2 regions of the Bradyrhizobium sp. LM2.9 genome follow, and region 1 is predicted to be linked to the other one. Evidence: riboswitches for the same ligand, from Rfam matches in the RefSeq annotation. Region 1 holds a riboswitch; the other holds the start of a gene.
The links. Region 1 has a riboswitch for S-adenosylmethionine ahead of metX (homoserine O-acetyltransferase MetX). Riboswitches for the same ligand answer to the same signal wherever they lie in the genome.
Positions count from the first base shown of each region.

Region 1 (8,060 bases):
ACGCGATCAGAGGCGCCGCGACGCCGGCACTCATCATCTGCGGCGACGAGGACGATCCGTGCATCGCGCCGAGCCTGTTCCTGAAGAAGCATCTGCCTGCGGCAGGGCTCGCGATGTTTCCGAAGTCCGGCCACGTGCTCAATCTCGAAGAGCCGGCGCTGTTCAACGAAACGGTGGAACGGTTCGTCACGCTGGTGGAAACGGGAAGATGGCCGGCGCGCGATCCGAGGTCGCTGGCCGCGCATTAGAGCAAGAGCGTCACCACACGCTCCGTCATTGCGAGCGCAGGCGAAGCAATCCAGAATCCCTCCGCGGGAAGACCCTGGATTGCTTCGCTACGCTCGCAATGACGAAAAACTACTTCCCGCCGCCCCGCGTCAGCAGAAACACGCCCTGCTCGCCGAACAGATTCCACACCCACCACGGCATCCGCAGCCGCAGCGGGCGGCCGTAGAGGTCGAGCGCCTCGGCACGTTCCATCTTGACGTCGATCGCGTCGCAGAGCTCGACGAAATCCTTGATGGTGCAGAAATGAATGTTGGCGGTGTCATACCAGCTTGCGGGCAGATTTTCCGTGCGCGGCATGTGGCCTCCAATCAGGAGCTGGAGCCGCATCTTCCAGAAGCCGAAATTCGGGAACGACACGATGGCGCGGCGGCCGATGCGCAGGAGGTTCTCCAGCACGACCTTGGGCTGCCGCGTCGCCTGCAGCGTCTGCGACAGGATCACGTAGTCGAAGGCGTCGTCGGGATAATTGATGAGGTCGGTGTCGGCATCGCCCTGCACCACCGCGAGCCCCTTGGCGACGCAGCGGTTGACGCCCTCGCGCGACAGCTCGATGCCGCGTCCGTCGATGCCGCGGGTCTCCAGCAGCTGCAGCAGGTCACCCTCGCCGCAACCGACGTCGAGCACCTTCGAGCCCGGCTTGACCATCTCCGCGACCAGCAGATGGTCGGCGCGAAACTGACCGGATTGCGCGGTGGCAAGGCCTCCCAGCGGCAACGCTTCCTGTACAGACATGGCTATCCGTCCCTGAGGGTGAGTCCGCGGGCCTTGCCTGCCGATTGCAGGAAGGCGCGGGAGATATCAAGGAATTCGGGCACGTCGAGCAAGAAGGCGTCGTGGCCGCGATCGGTCTCGATCTCGGCGAACGACACCCGCGCGCTCGATGCGTTCAGCGCATGTACCAGCGCGCGCGATTCCGAGGTCGGGAACAGCCAGTCGCTGGTGAAGGAGACCACGCAGAAGCGGGTCTGGATTGCCGCGAACGCCTTCGCCAGCACGCCGCCATGGTCGCCGGCGATGTCGAAATAATCCATCGCCCGCGTCAGATAAAGATAGGAATTGGCGTCGAAGCGCTCGACGAAGGACGAGCCCTGGTAACGCAGATAGGACTCGACCTGGAAGTCGGCATCGAACGAGAAGGTCGGCAGTTCGCGGTCCTGCATGCGCCGGCCGAATTTGCGATGCAGCGCGGCGTCCGAGAGATAGGTGATGTGCGCCGCCATCCGCGCCACAGCGAGGCCGCGATGCGGATGGAGGCCGTGCTCGGCATAGCCGCCGCTGTGCCAATCGGGATCGGCCATCACGGCCTGCCGGCCAAGCTCGTGGAACGCGATGTTCTGCGCCGAGTGCCGCGTCGAGCAGGCAATCGCCAGCGCGGAGAACACGCGGCTCGGATATGCCGCGGTCCATTGCAGCACTTGCATGCCACCCATCGAGCCGCCGACCACCGCGAACAACGTGTCGATGCCGAGCCGGTCAATCAGCATGGCCTGCGCGCGCACCATGTCGGGGATGGTGATGACAGGAAATTCGAGGCCCCAGACCTTGCCGGTCGCGGGATTGATCGAAGCCGGACCGGTCGAGCCCATGCAGCCGCCGATCACGTTGGAGCAGATGATGAAGTAGTGTTGAGGATCGATCGGTCGGCCGGGGCCGACCAAGGTGTCCCACCAGCCGGGTTTGCCGGTGACGGGATGCACGTTGGCAACATGCTGGTCGCCGGTCAGCGCATGGCAGAGCAGAACAGCGTTGGAGCGATCGGCATTGAGCACGCCATAGGTTTGATAGGCGATCTGGAACGGGCTGAGATCGACACCGCAATCGAGCCGCAGCGGCTGCTCCGTGCCGAACTGCGCGACCTGCGAGCTCGGATGATCCACCTCGTGCGACCGCTCGTCGGCAGTGATCGCGGGACTCGGAATTGACTGGACGCCAACCATCTGACCATCGACCTCGTTTGCGATCGTAGTGGTGACCGCATTGACATCAGGCCATAAAAAACCCGGCCTGAACGATAGGTTCGGCCGGGATCGAAGGGGTCCCCGGCCTGTTTAGCGAGTTTTTTAACGTGGCTGCAAGCCGGCCGGCTCAAATGACCACGGAACAGGCAAAAGGTACTGTCTTGGACGGTTTTCGTCAAGTCGCGGCCCGGATCAACCAAATTCGGCTGTCGCGCCATCGGCGGAACGGGTCCCATTTCCTTTTGCATTTCTCTTTGCTTTCGCGGCCCTGACTGCCTAATCAGGACGGGTAGCAGCGGTGTCGGCTCGACTGATCCGCATTGGAACGCCCTCAACAACGCCTGTCAGACATGTCCCAACGTCCGCCCGCGCCACCATCTCTCCAGGAATTGCGCAAGGAGATCGACGCGATCGACGAGGGCATGCACCGTCTGTTGATGCAGCGCGGCGACATCATCGATCGCCTGATCCAGGTGAAGCAGACCCAGGAGGTCGGCTCGGCGTTCCGTCCGGCGCGCGAGGCTTCCATGATGCGTGACCTCGTCCAGCGTCATCGCGGCATCCTGCCGCTCGACACGGTCGAGAGCATCTGGCGCGTCATCATCGCGACCTTTACCTATGTCCAGGCGCCGTTCTCGGTGCACGCCGACATCTCGGCAAGCGAGCCGGCCATGCGCGATTCCGCGCGATTCCATTTCGGCTTCACCGTGCCTTACGTCGCGCATTTCAGCGCGCAGGCGGCGGTCGAGGCCGTCGCGAAGTCCAAGGGCGATCTGGGACTGGTCTCGGCGACCTCGAGCCGCACGCCATGGTGGCTGTCGCTGGAAGAAGCCGGTGCGCCAAAGATCATCGCGCGGCTGCCCTTCGTCGAGCGCGCGGACCATCCGGCGGCGTTGCCCGTGTTTGCGGTCTCGCGCGTCGCCGACAGCGCCCTGGTGACGGAGGTCGAGACCTTCAGCGTGCGCGTGTCGGGGTGGAACGCCGAGGTCGCGCGCGCCCTGTCGCCGCTCGCCGAGATCGTGGCCGTGCCCGATACCGCCTTCGACGGCGCCGCGCTGCTGGTCTCGGTCACCGCGACGAGCAGCCTCGACAAAATCAAGACTGCCCTGATCGAAGCGGGGGCCTCGGTGCGCTCCACGGCCCTCGTCGGCAGCCACGCAACGCGCTATACGGTGCCCCCGACCGGGTCGAAATCGTAAGTCGCGAACCGCCTAAGCCACTCCGGAGTTGAAGATGTCCCGCCCCATGCCGAATCCCGGCATTCTCGATATTGCGCCCTACACACCCGGCAAGAGTCCGGTGGCGGAGCCGGGCCGCAAGGTGTTCAAGCTCTCGGCCAACGAGACGCCGTTCGGGCCCTCGCCGAAGGCGATCGAGGCGTTCAAGAACGTTGCGGATCATCTGGAAGACTATCCGGAAGGAACCTCGCGCGTGCTGCGCGAAGCGATCGGGCGCACCTTCGGGCTCGATCCCAATCGCATCATCTGCGGCGCCGGCTCGGACGAGATCCTCAATCTGCTCGCCCACACCTATCTCAGCCAAGGCGACGAGGCGATCTCCACCACGCACGGCTTTCTGGTCTACCCGATCGCGACCATGGCGGTCGGCGCCAGGAACGTCGTTGCAGCGGAGAAGAACCTCACCTCCGACGTCGACGCCATTCTCAAGGCCGTGACGCCGCGGACAAAACTGGTCTGGCTCGCCAACCCCAACAACCCGACCGGCACCTATCTCCCGTTCGACGAGGTCAAGCGCCTGCGCGCCGGCCTGCCCTCGCACGTGCTGCTGGTGCTGGACGCAGCCTATTGCGACTACGTCTCGCGCAATGATTACGAGATGGGGATCGAGCTCGTCGCCACCACCGAGAACACGGTCGTGACGCACACCTTCTCCAAGATCCATGGTCTTGCGGCGCTGCGCATCGGCTGGATGTTCGGCCCCGAGCACATCATCGACGCGGTCAACCGCATCCGCGGGCCCTTCAACGTGTCGACGCCGGCGATGTACGCTGCCGTTGCTGCGATCGAGGACACCGGTCACCAAGCCATGTCGAAGCAATTCACCGAGACCTGGCGCAACTGGCTAACCGAGGAGATTGGCAAGCTCGGGCTGAAGGTGACGCCGAGCGTCGCCAATTTCGTGCTGATCCACTTCCCGACCGAGGGCAAGACCTCGGACGCCGCCGACGCCTTCCTCACCAAGCGCGGGCTGGTGCTGCGCGGGTTAAAGAACTACGGCCTGCCGCATTCGCTGCGCATGACCATCGGCACCGAGGAGGCCAATCGTCTCGTCGTCGAGGGCCTGCGCGACTTCATGGCCGGCAGATGAGCGCGATCCCGCACTTCCAGCGCGTCGCGCTGATCGGCTTCGGCCTGATCGGCGGCTCGATCGCCCGCGCTGCGAAGCTCCAGGGCCTGGCCGGCGAAATCGTCACCACCGCGCGCTCGGAGAAGACGCGTGCACGCGTGATGGAGCTCGGCATCGTCGACCAGGTCGTTGCGACCAATGCGGAAGCGGTGAAGGACGCCGATCTGGTCATCCTTTGCATTCCCGTCGGCGCCTGCGGGCCGGTGGCGCAGGAGATCGCCGCGCATCTCAAGCCCGGCGCGATCATCTCCGACGTCGGCTCGGTCAAGGGCGCCATCGTCAGGGACATGGCGCCGCATTTGCCGAAAGGCATCCATTTCGTGCCGGCGCATCCCGTCGCAGGCACCGAGCATTCGGGCCCCGATTCAGGCTTCGCCGAGCTCTTCATCAATCGCTGGTGCATCCTGACGCCGCCGGAAGGCGTTGATGCCGCTGCCACCGATCGCCTGCGCGCGTTCTGGACGGCGATGGGTGCCAAGGTCGAGGTCATGACGCCAGATCATCATGATCTCGTGCTTGCGATCACCAGCCATCTGCCGCATCTGATCGCCTACACCATCGTCGGCACCGCCGACGAGCTCCAGCAGGTGACGGAGTCCGAGGTCATCAAGTTCTCCGCCGGCGGCTTTCGCGATTTCACGCGCATCGCCGCGTCCGATCCGACGATGTGGCGCGACGTGTTCCTCGCCAACAAGGAAGCCGTGCTGGAGATGCTCGGCACCTTCACCGAGGACCTAGCCAAGCTGACGCGTGCAATCCGCCGCGGCGACGGCGAGGCGCTGTTCGACCATTTCACCCGCACCCGCGCCATCCGCCGCGGCATCGTCGAAATTGGCCAGGATTCGGCGGCGCCCGACTTCGGCCGGCCGCATGCGGCGCTGAAAAAGCCGTAGCCACGCTCTCACCTCCTTATTGCGAGGAGCGCAGCGCAATCCAGACTGTTTCCGAGGAGAAAGTCTGGATTGCTTCGCTTCGCTCGCAATGACGGAGGAATCAATACAGCGGCGGGATCTGGCCGACCTTGATCGGGCCGAGCAGCACAGCGCCGTCGACGAATTTCAGCGGGAAGCTGCGGGCCTTCTTGCCTTCCAGCGTGCTCTCGGTGCCGATCGAATTGATGCCGGCGGCAACGCCGGCATTGGCGTTCTGCTTGATGACCTTGCCGAGCCCGGGAACGGCACGGTCGAGTGCACCGAACAGATTGTTGAGGTCCTGCGACTTCACGCCGGGGGCGACGCGATCGAGGGTGGCCTGCGGCACCCCCTCCTCCAGCATCTTCTCGATGCCGAGCGCGGGGATCACGCGCTCGAGGCCCGTCACCGTCATCTGCAATTCACCGTCGAGTCGGCCATTGGCCGAGAGCCCGAGCGTGCCCGCCGCGACCGCGATCATCTCGCCCTGCTGGATCCGCGACTGCACGATCTCGATATGGCCCCCGGCGGCCTGGATCTCGCGGAAGCGCTGCGGCCACGGCTTTGGCGTGAGGTCGGACAGACCGGTGATCTTCGCCCGCGTGTCGGCCTCGAACGGCTCGGCGAGCAGCGGATGAACGCCCTGGATGCTGCCCTGCGCGATCTGAAACACGGTCTCGATCACGGGATGATCGGACGGCGATCCGTCCGCGAGGCGTCCATGCAGCTCGACCTGTTTTGCGCGCGCGAGCGGCACCTGCACCGTGCCGTCGAGCCGGTTGACGGTGGGATCCTCGAACACGACGGAGGCGCGCTCGGGCACGGCGGGCAGGCCGACCACGCTGCTGCGGCCCTTGCTCCAGTTCACCACGAAAGTGCTTTGCGTGACGCCGTCGGTGAGCGTTGCCGGCGCGGAGAATTCGGCGATGACGCGCTTGGGATCGTAGACCTGGGCGACGATCAGGATGTTGTCGAGCTTCGCCGTGAACGGCGTCTTGCTGGCGTTCTGCGATACCAGAGCGACGCTGGCGCCGGAACACTGGACCTCGAAGCGGAACGGGAAGCCTGCGATCGAGCGCTTGGCGCAATCATAGATGCGGCCGGATTTGGCCTCCTGCGCGCGCCAGGCGTCGGCGGCGATTTCGGCCTGCGACGCGGCATAGAACCAGAAGCCGCTCCACGCGACGGCGAGGATCAGGAGGATAACGGGGGCGATGAAAAGGCCCCAACGGGAGCGCCGGCCTGCGGCAACGGTCATATCGGACATGCGGCGATCCCTTTGACCCCTGATTTTGTCAAATGTAAGCGAGGTACAGCCACGACGAAAGACGGAGAATTCGCTTCGCTTGCGAGCGCCGTTCTGGTAGCCGTGCCCGAAATGTCGGAAATCACCCTTCCCTCCGTCACCGCAGCCAAAGGCGATCTCTGGGTGTTCGGCTACGGCTCGCTAATATGGCGGCCGGGCTTCGAATTCGAGGAACGCGTCCCGGCGCGGCTGGTCGGCGAGCATCGCGCGCTCTGCGTCTATTCCTTCGTGCACCGTGGTACGCCCGAAAAGCCGGGTCTGGTGCTTGGGCTCGACCGCGGCGGCGCCTGCCGCGGCATCGCCTTCCGTGTTGCCGCGAAGAACCGCGTCGATGTGGTCGCCTATTTGCGCGCGCGCGAGCAGGTGACGTCGGTCTATCGCGAAGTCATGCGCTCGGTGTGGCTGGAGAACGACGCGCGGCAGCGCGTCTCCGCGCTCGCCTATGTCGTCGACCGCGGCCACGTGCAATATGCCGGTCGGCTGTCGCTCACCGACCAGCATCGCCACGTGCTCCAGGGCCACGGCCAGTCCGGCGCCAACCGCGACTACGTGACCGCGACGGTGAAAGCCATTGAGGCCGAAGGCTTTCGCGACACGCAGCTGCATCAGCTCGCGACCATGCTGCATGGTGATGCGCATTCCCCGCACGCGCCGGCTCCCACAGAAGATCGAGAGAACCGCTAATTCTCCGACGGCGCATAGCTCGGCGAATTGCCCATCAATTGCTCCTGCTCCTTGCGGCCCGCTTCGACGAGGCGGCCGGTCGCGTCTTCGATCGCCGTTTGCACGCGGGAGAGAAATTCGTCCTTCCGCAGGCCCGGCGGCAGCGGATCGAGGAACTCCACCACCAGCGTGCCGGGATAGCGCATGAAGGTGCGGCGCGGCCAGAACAGGCCTGAATTGAGCGCGATCGGCAGGCACTGCGCGCCGCAGGACGAATAGATCTGCGCAAAGCCGGTCTTGTAGTCCGGTGGCGCGCCCGGTGCGCGGCGCGTGCCTTCGGGAAAGATCACGAGCTGCGCGCCGCTGCGCACCGCCTCGCGCGCCCGCCGCGTCATGTCCAGCAGCGCCTTGACGCCGGCGTTGCGGTCGATCGCGATCATCCCGGTCTTGACCAGGAACTGGCCGAACACCGGGATCTGCATGAGCTGACGCTTGAGGATGAAGATCGGGCGATCGAAGAAGCCGGGCAAGACGAACGTCTCCCAGAACGACTGGTGCTTCGCGACG
Region 1 covers NZ_JBSRYJ010000002.1:5,193,837-5,201,896, forward strand. Annotated here, with positions in the region: gene ACVWW3_RS26950 (alpha/beta fold hydrolase) at 1-248, shown strand, start outside; gene metW (methionine biosynthesis protein MetW) at 358-1,020, opposite strand; gene metX (homoserine O-acetyltransferase MetX) at 1,023-2,225, opposite strand; SAM riboswitch at 2,316-2,395, opposite strand; gene ACVWW3_RS26965 (chorismate mutase) at 2,597-3,445, shown strand; gene hisC (histidinol-phosphate transaminase) at 3,480-4,574, shown strand; gene ACVWW3_RS26975 (prephenate/arogenate dehydrogenase family protein) at 4,571-5,506, shown strand; gene ACVWW3_RS26980 (DUF2125 domain-containing protein) at 5,607-6,791, opposite strand; gene ACVWW3_RS26985 (gamma-glutamylcyclotransferase) at 6,903-7,514, shown strand; partial or broken gene ACVWW3_RS26990 (lysophospholipid acyltransferase family protein) at 7,511-8,060, opposite strand, start outside.

Region 2 (8,060 bases), 1.4 Mb from region 1:
GGCGAAGGCCTGAAGAGCGGCGGCCGCGACAATGGCGGTGCCGGCCCGCGCAAGGATTACAGCCCGACTTACTACGCGGCATTTTTGATCGATCCCGATGGCAACAATGTCGAGGCGGTCTGCACGTGAGTTCTCTTCGTCATTGCGAGGGCTCTTGCGACGAAGCAATCCAGACCGTAGCCGCGGAAGCATTTCTGGATTGCTTCGCTGCGCTCGCGATGACGGAGTCCACGGCCAACACCTAACATAATCAAGGACACTCTCATGGCCTCCATCCACAATGACATTCCCCTCCCCGCCTCGGCGCACCACGTCTGGGACGCGGTGCGCGATTTCGGCGCGCTGCATCAGCGGCTGGCGCCGGGCTTCGTCACCGCCTGCACGATCGACGGCGATGCGCGCGTCGTCACCTTTGCCAATGGCTCGGTGGCGCGCGAAGTGCTGGTCGATTGCGACGATGCGCGGCAACGGCTGGTCTACGCGATCAACAGCGAGCGGCTGAAGCATTACAGCGCCTCGGTGCAGGTGATCGCCGAGGGCGATGCGAGATGCCGCCTGGTCTGGATCATCGACATGCTGCCGAACGAGCTTGCAGCTTACGTACAGGGCCAAACCGGGGATGCCGTGATCGCCATCCACAAAGCGTTTCCGGCTTAGTTTACTTATTTGAGCATGATCCTTTCGGAAAACCGCTGCACACTTTTCCGGATCATGCCCGCAGCTGCGTGATCTTTTTCACAGACCCAGCCCTCGTCCGCCGTAACCATGGCGGCGTGCGTCCGGTTGGCTCCGCTCTCCCGGCGGCGCCACGCACGCGAGGAGCAGGCCATGAGAGGTGCGGACAAGGTGATCTGCCAGGCGGCCGCCGTGCTGCTGACGTTTTCGATTTCGAGCGCACCGGCAAAGGCGCAATTCCTCGGCGGCGGAGGTGCCGGCGGCGAGGACATGATGACCCAGATGGCGCCGATGCTGGAGATGATGAAGGCGAAGATGGGCAAGCGCCGCTTCGCCATGATGATGCAGACCATGGGCCCGATGATGAGCCGCATGATGGAGAATGGCGGCGGCGGATTTAGCGGCCTCAACGCCGGTAATCTCGGCGGCGGTTTCGGTGCGCCCAATTACGGCGGCACCATGCCAACCGGAATGGGCGGCATTGGCGGCGGCGATATCATGGGCATGCTCGGTGGCGCCGGCGGCGGCGACATGATGGCGATGATCCCGCAACTGATGCGGCTCGCCAATGTCGGCGGCGGTGGCGGCCATCGCCGCCACCGACATCGCTAGTCCGCCGCGGCCGAAAGAGCGCGCCTGATCGCATCCTTGCTCTCGCGCGGTCCCCAGCGGGTCAGCACCACGCTGGAGCACGAGAGCAGGCCGAGCACGACCATCGAGCTGGCGGCCAGCCAGAAGAAGTTCTGCGCAGTGGCATCGTGCGTCGACAGCCACCAGCCGACCGCCGCGATGTAGATCAGCCGCGCGGTCTGCGCCAGCACCGGGCCGATCACCTTCGCAGCCCCCTGCGACGAGAAATACATCGTCGAGGCGAGGCCAATGAACGCGTAGAACGGCGCCACCGTCGACAAATATTGATGGCTGGTGGCGCGCACGATCTCGCTGTCCGTGAAGATATTGACCCAGAGATCAGGGAAGAGCGCGACCAGGCACGCAGGTGCGCCGACGGCGACGAAGGCGCTCGCGCCCGCGATCCAGGCGATGCGCCGGGCGCGGGCGATGCGGCCGGCGCCGACCGCCATGCCGATCATCGGCACCGAGGCGATGCCGAACGCGAACGCGATCGAGGTCAGCAAAAATTCCAGCCGCGCACCGATGCCGTAGCCGGCGAGGATCGCGGTGCCGAATTTCGCCAGCATGTGGGTGAAGATCGAGATCGTCAGCACCGATTGCAGCGGCGAGAAGCAGGCAATGGCGCCGACTTTGAGGATGTCGAAAAACATCGCCCACTGGATGCGCAGGCCGCGCAGCTTCGGCGTAACGCGGGCGCGGCCGGAAAACAGGTACCAGCCCATCACGCAGATGTTCATGGAATAGGCGATCAGCGCGCCGGCCGCGACGCCACGCATGCCGAGCTGTGGCACGGGGCCGAGGCCGAGGCCGAGCGCGCCGCCGAGCAATATCTGCCAGACCGCGGAATTGAGGATCAACAGCGACGGCAGCTTCATGTTGCCGGTGCCGCGCAGGACGCCCGCCATGGTGTTGAGCAGCCAGGGCAGCACGGCGCCCCCGAAAAACACCTGGGTGTAGGCAATCGCATGTGTCAGCACATCGCCGCGGCCGCCGAGCATTTCCAGAAGGCGCGGCCCGAAGATCAGCATGCCCAGCATGAAGACGAGGCCGAAGCTGATGCCGATCAGCAGCGCATGCGCGGCGAGCGTGCCGGCGCGCTCGCGATCGCCGGCGCCGAGCGCACGCGCGATGGCGGAGGCCACCGCGCCGCCCATCGCGCCGCCCGACATTGTCATGGTCAGGATCACGGTCGGAAACACCAGCGCCATCGCGGCAAGCGCTTCCACACCGAGACGTCCGATATAGGAGGTCTCCGCAATCACGGTGCAGGTGCCGGCGGAGAGCGCGACCACGTTGGGCCAGGCCAGCCCGAGCAGCGTGCGCAGAATCGGGCCGTCCAACAGCGCGCTCTTCACGGGGCGTGGAGGCGGCGGCAGCGGACGCTCTTGTTCATCGACCGGGATTTCGGCGATGTCGGACATGTCCTCTCCGGGGCACGAGCGCCATTTGCGGCGCCGCAATGAGTAGGTGTGTCAATAAATTTATTCGCGCACAGGGCGCAACGAGGGGCTTGTTAGCACACCACGCAGCGATTCCTCCTGCGTCAGATGCAGGCGTGCCCTGCGGCGTCGCGTTTCAAAGTGGAATTACCCGATGCGCCAGAGCAACGGCGGGCGGCCGCCTGCGGGCGCGCGCAGGTGAACGCCGATGTGCCGCCCGCATCCTGCAGCGAGGCCCTCGAACAATCCCTCCAGCACCTTGGCGCAGGCGGGGTGACAGTCGGCGACGTCGTCCATCAACTTCCAGCTCTGCTGACGGATTTCGAAGGTGCCTTCGGATGGCGTTACCTCGGCCGCATCGCCCTGCGCGGCAAACAGCGCGTTGAGGAACGTCGCGAATTCGCTCGCCCCGCCACGGCCCATCGACAGCGCCGCAGCGACCTCATCGAAATATTGCATCCCTATCAGCTTACCCGTGAGATGCAGGAGATAGCCGGCATCCTCCGGACCGAACAGCTGCACCATCACGGGCGCGGCGGTGCGCACATATTCCATCGCATAGTTGCGGTAGGCTTTTTCGAGCCGCGGCTTTGGCCAACTCGCGACAGGAAGAGCCGGCGCGGACTTCGCATCGAACAATGGCGCTTCGAGATGCCGCGCGAACACGAGGCGCTGGTCGAGCTCGAGCGGTTGGTCGTATTGATGGTAATAGCCTTCGAGCCCATCCTGGCCATCGACGCTCTGCTTGGTGCAGACGAAGCCCAGGCGGAGATCACCGAGCGCGACACCGTTGTTGGCGTGCCAGCCGCGCAGCATCGCGCGCGAAACTTCGCCCGGCACGCCGCAGATCGCGGTGCCCTTCCAGATCCAGCGCGGCGGCGGATAGCGGATCCAGGCTTTGGTGTCGCTCTCATGCATGTATTCGACATGCACGCCGCCGATCCAGTTCGAGAGGTAGTGATATTGCGCAGCGGCGACGGCCGGCGGCAGATGGCCCAGCCCGAGCTTTTCCAGCCCCGGCAGGAAGCGCTCCTGCTGCTGGCGGCGGAACACGCGGAAGACGAACTCCGCCGCATCCGCCGTGCCGCGCCGCGTGACGACGGTGAGGATCAGGCCGGTGAAGTAGGCGTGATAGAGATCGGCAACCGCGCGCCAGCGTTTCCATTGAGCTTCCTGCGCGGGGTCTGATGCGGCGGACATGTTCGCTCCCGATCGTTATTTTGATCGAGTGTGTCACTGCATTGGGTGACGGACAACCTGAACCGCACGCAGGGCGCCCTGCGTGCCGGCCCGCCAATTCCGCATCACGAATTGTGCGTGGCTTTGGCGGCGCGCTCGCGCTCGACGCGCTCGGTTACGTCGCGCGCCATGGCGACCGATCCCTGCACCGCGCCGCCGGCGTCCCGCACCAGCGCGAATGTCATCTCGATGTAGAGCTTGCGGCCGCTCTTGTGCAGCGCGCGGGTCAGTGTCGGCTTGCCCGCGAGCTTCATTGCGCCGCTGGCAAACGCGGCCTCGAAGCCCTTCCAGTGCGCGGCGCGCAGATGTTCGGGAATGATGAGGTCGAGATTCTGGCCCAGCGCTTCGTCGGCGGCGAAGCCGAACAGCGCGGTCGATGCACGATTCCAGCGCGTGATCGTGCCCGACGGATCGGAATAGATCAGCGCGTCGGCGACGTCGTTGACAATATGTGCGTCCAGTTGGGATGAATTGGTCATGTCAACACCTTGTGGCCCCGGATGATCACTACACCCGAAAGTGCTTGCTCAGCTTCAGGCCCTGTGCCTGGTAGTTCGAGCCGATGCGCTGACCGTACATGGCGTCGGGGCGGGCCAGCATCTTCTCGTAGACGAGCCGGCCGACGATCTGGCCGTGCTCGAGAATGAAAGGCACTTCGCGCGAGCGGACCTCGAGCACGGCGCGCGATCCCAGCCCGCCCGCACCGGCATAGCCGAAGCCGGGATCGAAAAATCCGGCGTAATGCACGCGGAACTCGCCGACGAGCGGATCGAACGGCACCATCTCTGCGGCGTAATCGGGCGGCACCTGCACGGCCTCTTTCGACGCGAGGATGTAGAACTCGCCGGGATCGAGGATCAAATTGCCGTCGGGACGCGCCGCGATCGGCTCCCAGAAATCGTCAACCGCGTAGCCGGCGCGGCGATCGACGTCGATGACGCCGGTGTGGCGCTTGGCGCGGTAGCCGACGAAGCCGCCGCTCTTTTCGCCGGAGAGATCGACAGACACCGCGACGCCGCCGGTGAGATCGGCATCGTCGACGTCGACGAGACGCTCGGTCGCGTGCAGCGCCTCGAGCTCGTCGATGTTGAGGATGGCATCGCCGGTGCGGAAGCGTACTTGCGACAAGCGCGAGCCCTCGCTGACCAGCACCGGGAACGTCTTCGGGCTGATCTCGGCATAGAGCGGGCCGTGATAGCCGGCGCCGATCATGTCGAAGCGGCGGGTGCCGTCGGCGATCACGCGGGTGAAAACGTCGAGCCGGCCGGTCGAGCTCTTCGGGTTGGCGGCCGCGACGATTTCCGGCGGCAGCGCGAGGCTTTCGAGCAGCGGCACAATGTAGACGCAGTTTGTCTCCAGCACCGCGCCGTCGGCAAGGCTGAACTCGTGCAGCTTCAACTCGTCGATGCGCTCGGCGACGGTGGCGCCGGGACCGGGCAGGAAGCTGGCGCGAACGCGATAGGCGATGTCGCCGAGGCGAAGGTCGAGGCTTGCCGGCTGGATCTGGCTTTCGACGAAGTCGTATGCGGGCAGGATGAGACCGCCCTCCGCCATTGCCGCGATCATGCGGTCGGGCAGGATACCATTGGCGTCGGCGGCAACCGTGAACGTCAACCGAGGGTCCTCATCAGGGGGGCAAATGCATCCCGACATGCGGGAAATACTAGCGTTTTACGGCTATCCGATGGACGTCTTGACGGAAAGGGCATTGCGGAATATGAGCATGACTTATCCCGTGGTGATTTGAGCCGGCCGGCTTGCAGCCACGTTAAATAAGTCGCTAAACAGGCCGGGGACCTCTGTGATCCCGGCCCGTGGAAGTATTCCAGGCCGGTTTTTTTTTGTGACCATTTTCGATGGTCACGCAGAGGAGGTCCTATGTCGAAGTCCCCGGCGCCAACCGCACAATACCGTCCCGAAACCCGTCTGGTCCATTCCGGTACCCTGCGCTCGCAATATGGCGAGACGTCGGAGTCACTGTTCCTGACCCAGGGCTACGTCTACAACAGCGCCGAGGAGTGCGAGGCGCGGTTCAAGGGCGAGGACCCCGGCTTCATCTATTCACGCTACTCCAATCCGACCATCCAGATGTTCGAGCGGCGCATGATCGAGCTCGAAGGCGCCGAAGCGGCGCGGTCGGCCGCGACCGGCATGGCCGCGGTGACGACCGCGATCCTGGCGCCGCTCAAGGCCGGCGATCACGTGGTGGCCTCGCGCGCGCTGTTCGGCTCGTGTCTCTACGTCGTGCAGGATTTGCTGCCGCGCTATGGCATCGAGACGACGCTGGTCGATGGGCTCGATCTCGACCAGTGGCAGCGCGCGGTGAAGCCGAACACCAAGACGTTCTTCCTGGAGAGCCCGACCAATCCGACGCTCGACGTGCTCGACATTCCCGGGATTGCCGAGATCGCGCACAAGGGCGGCGCGCGGCTCGTCGTCGACAACGTGTTCGCCACGCCGATCTGGCAGAGCCCGCTCGCGCTCGGCGCCGACGTCGTGGTCTATTCCGCGACCAAGCACATCGACGGCCAGGGCCGCTGTCTCGGCGGCATCATCCTGTCCTCGGAAGCGTTCATCGCCGAGCACATCCACAATTTCATGCGCCAGACCGGGCCGTCGATCTCGCCGTTCAACGCCTGGGTCCTGCTCAAGGGCTTGGAGACGCTGGGCGTGCGCGTGCGCGCGCAGACCGAGACGGCGGCGCGCATCGCGGACGTGCTGGCGAGCCATCCGAAGATTTCGCGGCTGGTGTTTCCCGGCCGCGCCGATCATCCGCAGGCGGCGCTGGTGAAGAAGCAGATGCGCGGCGGCTCGACGCTGGTCGGCTTCGAGGTCAAGGGCGGCAAGCAGGGTGCGTTCCGCGTGCTCAACGAGCTCAAGCTGGCGAAGATCTCGAACAATCTCGGCGACGCCAAGAGCCTCGTCACGCATCCCGCCACGACGACGCATCAGCGCCTGAAGCCGGAGGATCGTGCCGCCCTGGGCATCAGCGAGGGTTTTATCCGCTTCTCGGCGGGGCTCGAGCATCCGGATGATCTGATCGAAGATCTGACCGCAGCGCTGGAGAAGGCGTGAGGTGCTGGTCGTCCCGGCCCCCGTGCGCAATTGCGCACTAGGCCGGGACGACAATTACATCGGCCGGTACGTCCGCACGTCCGCCGGCACGTTCACACCGAGCTTGATCTGGCCGACGGAACGGATGATGTCGTCGCCGAGGAGCTGGGCGAAGCAGGCGTAGCCCCAATCGTTCATGTGCAGGCCGTCGGCGATCACAAAACTCTCGACCGGAAGCGATTGCTTCTCGTGCCAGTCGCGCATCACCTCGAAGCGCGGGAAGATGCCGACGTGACGGAGCTCGGCGACCTTGCCGAGCAGCTTCACCATCTTGCCGGCGCTCTCCGCGCGCTGGTTGACGGCGGGCGAATATTGCGGATCGACCAGCACGACGTCGGCATCGCCGGCGGCCTGGATGCGGCCGATGCCGTCCTCGACCATCTTCGCGGTCTCGCCGGGATCGAGATTGCGCAGCACGGCATTGGTGCCGACCTGCCAGATCACCAGATCCGGATGCACGTCGATCACCGCCTTCTGGAGCCGCTTCATCATCTCGGGCGCGTCCTCGCCGCCGACGCCGGCATTGACGACCGTGATGTCGGCGGTCGGATAATGCCGGTGCAGCTGCGCGGCAAGGCGATTGGGATAGTTGAACTCCGGCGAGCTCGCGCCGAATCCTGCGGTCGACGACGAGCCGAACGCGACGATGACGACTGGCTGGCCGGCGACGAGCTTGCCCGCGACATGCGGCAGCGTGCCCATCGCCTTCGCGCCGCCCTTCGGCGACAGGCAGGGGACGCGGCTGAAGATGTCGCCGGCGGATTTCGCGACCTGCTTCACCTTGTCGATGGCGCGCGCCGTGATGCCGCGCTGGTCGGGGGACGTCGCGGCGACGGTGGTCTGGGACGGTGAAGCGGAAGCGGGATTAGCCGATTGCTGCGGGGCCGGCGTTGCCTGCGCGGCCGGCTCCTGCGCGCGCGACTGCGATACAGGCGTTAGCAACAGCAACGCCGCCGCAGC
Region 2 covers NZ_JBSRYJ010000002.1:6,620,163-6,628,222, reverse strand. Annotated here, with positions in the region: gene ACVWW3_RS33935 (VOC family protein) at 1-129, shown strand, start outside; gene ACVWW3_RS33930 (SRPBCC family protein) at 265-657, shown strand; gene ACVWW3_RS33925 (hypothetical protein) at 829-1,287, shown strand; gene ACVWW3_RS33920 (MATE family efflux transporter) at 1,284-2,729, opposite strand; gene ACVWW3_RS33915 (hypothetical protein) at 2,895-3,947, opposite strand; gene ACVWW3_RS33910 (PAS domain-containing protein) at 4,052-4,465, opposite strand; gene ACVWW3_RS33905 (2'-deoxycytidine 5'-triphosphate deaminase) at 4,494-5,639, opposite strand; SAM riboswitch at 5,712-5,791, shown strand; gene ACVWW3_RS33900 (O-succinylhomoserine sulfhydrylase) at 5,865-7,061, shown strand; gene ACVWW3_RS33895 (SGNH/GDSL hydrolase family protein) at 7,116-8,060, opposite strand, start outside.
Region 2: linked by a shared signal. The riboswitch ahead of ACVWW3_RS33900 (O-succinylhomoserine sulfhydrylase) and the one ahead of metX (homoserine O-acetyltransferase MetX) in region 1 are both predicted to bind S-adenosylmethionine.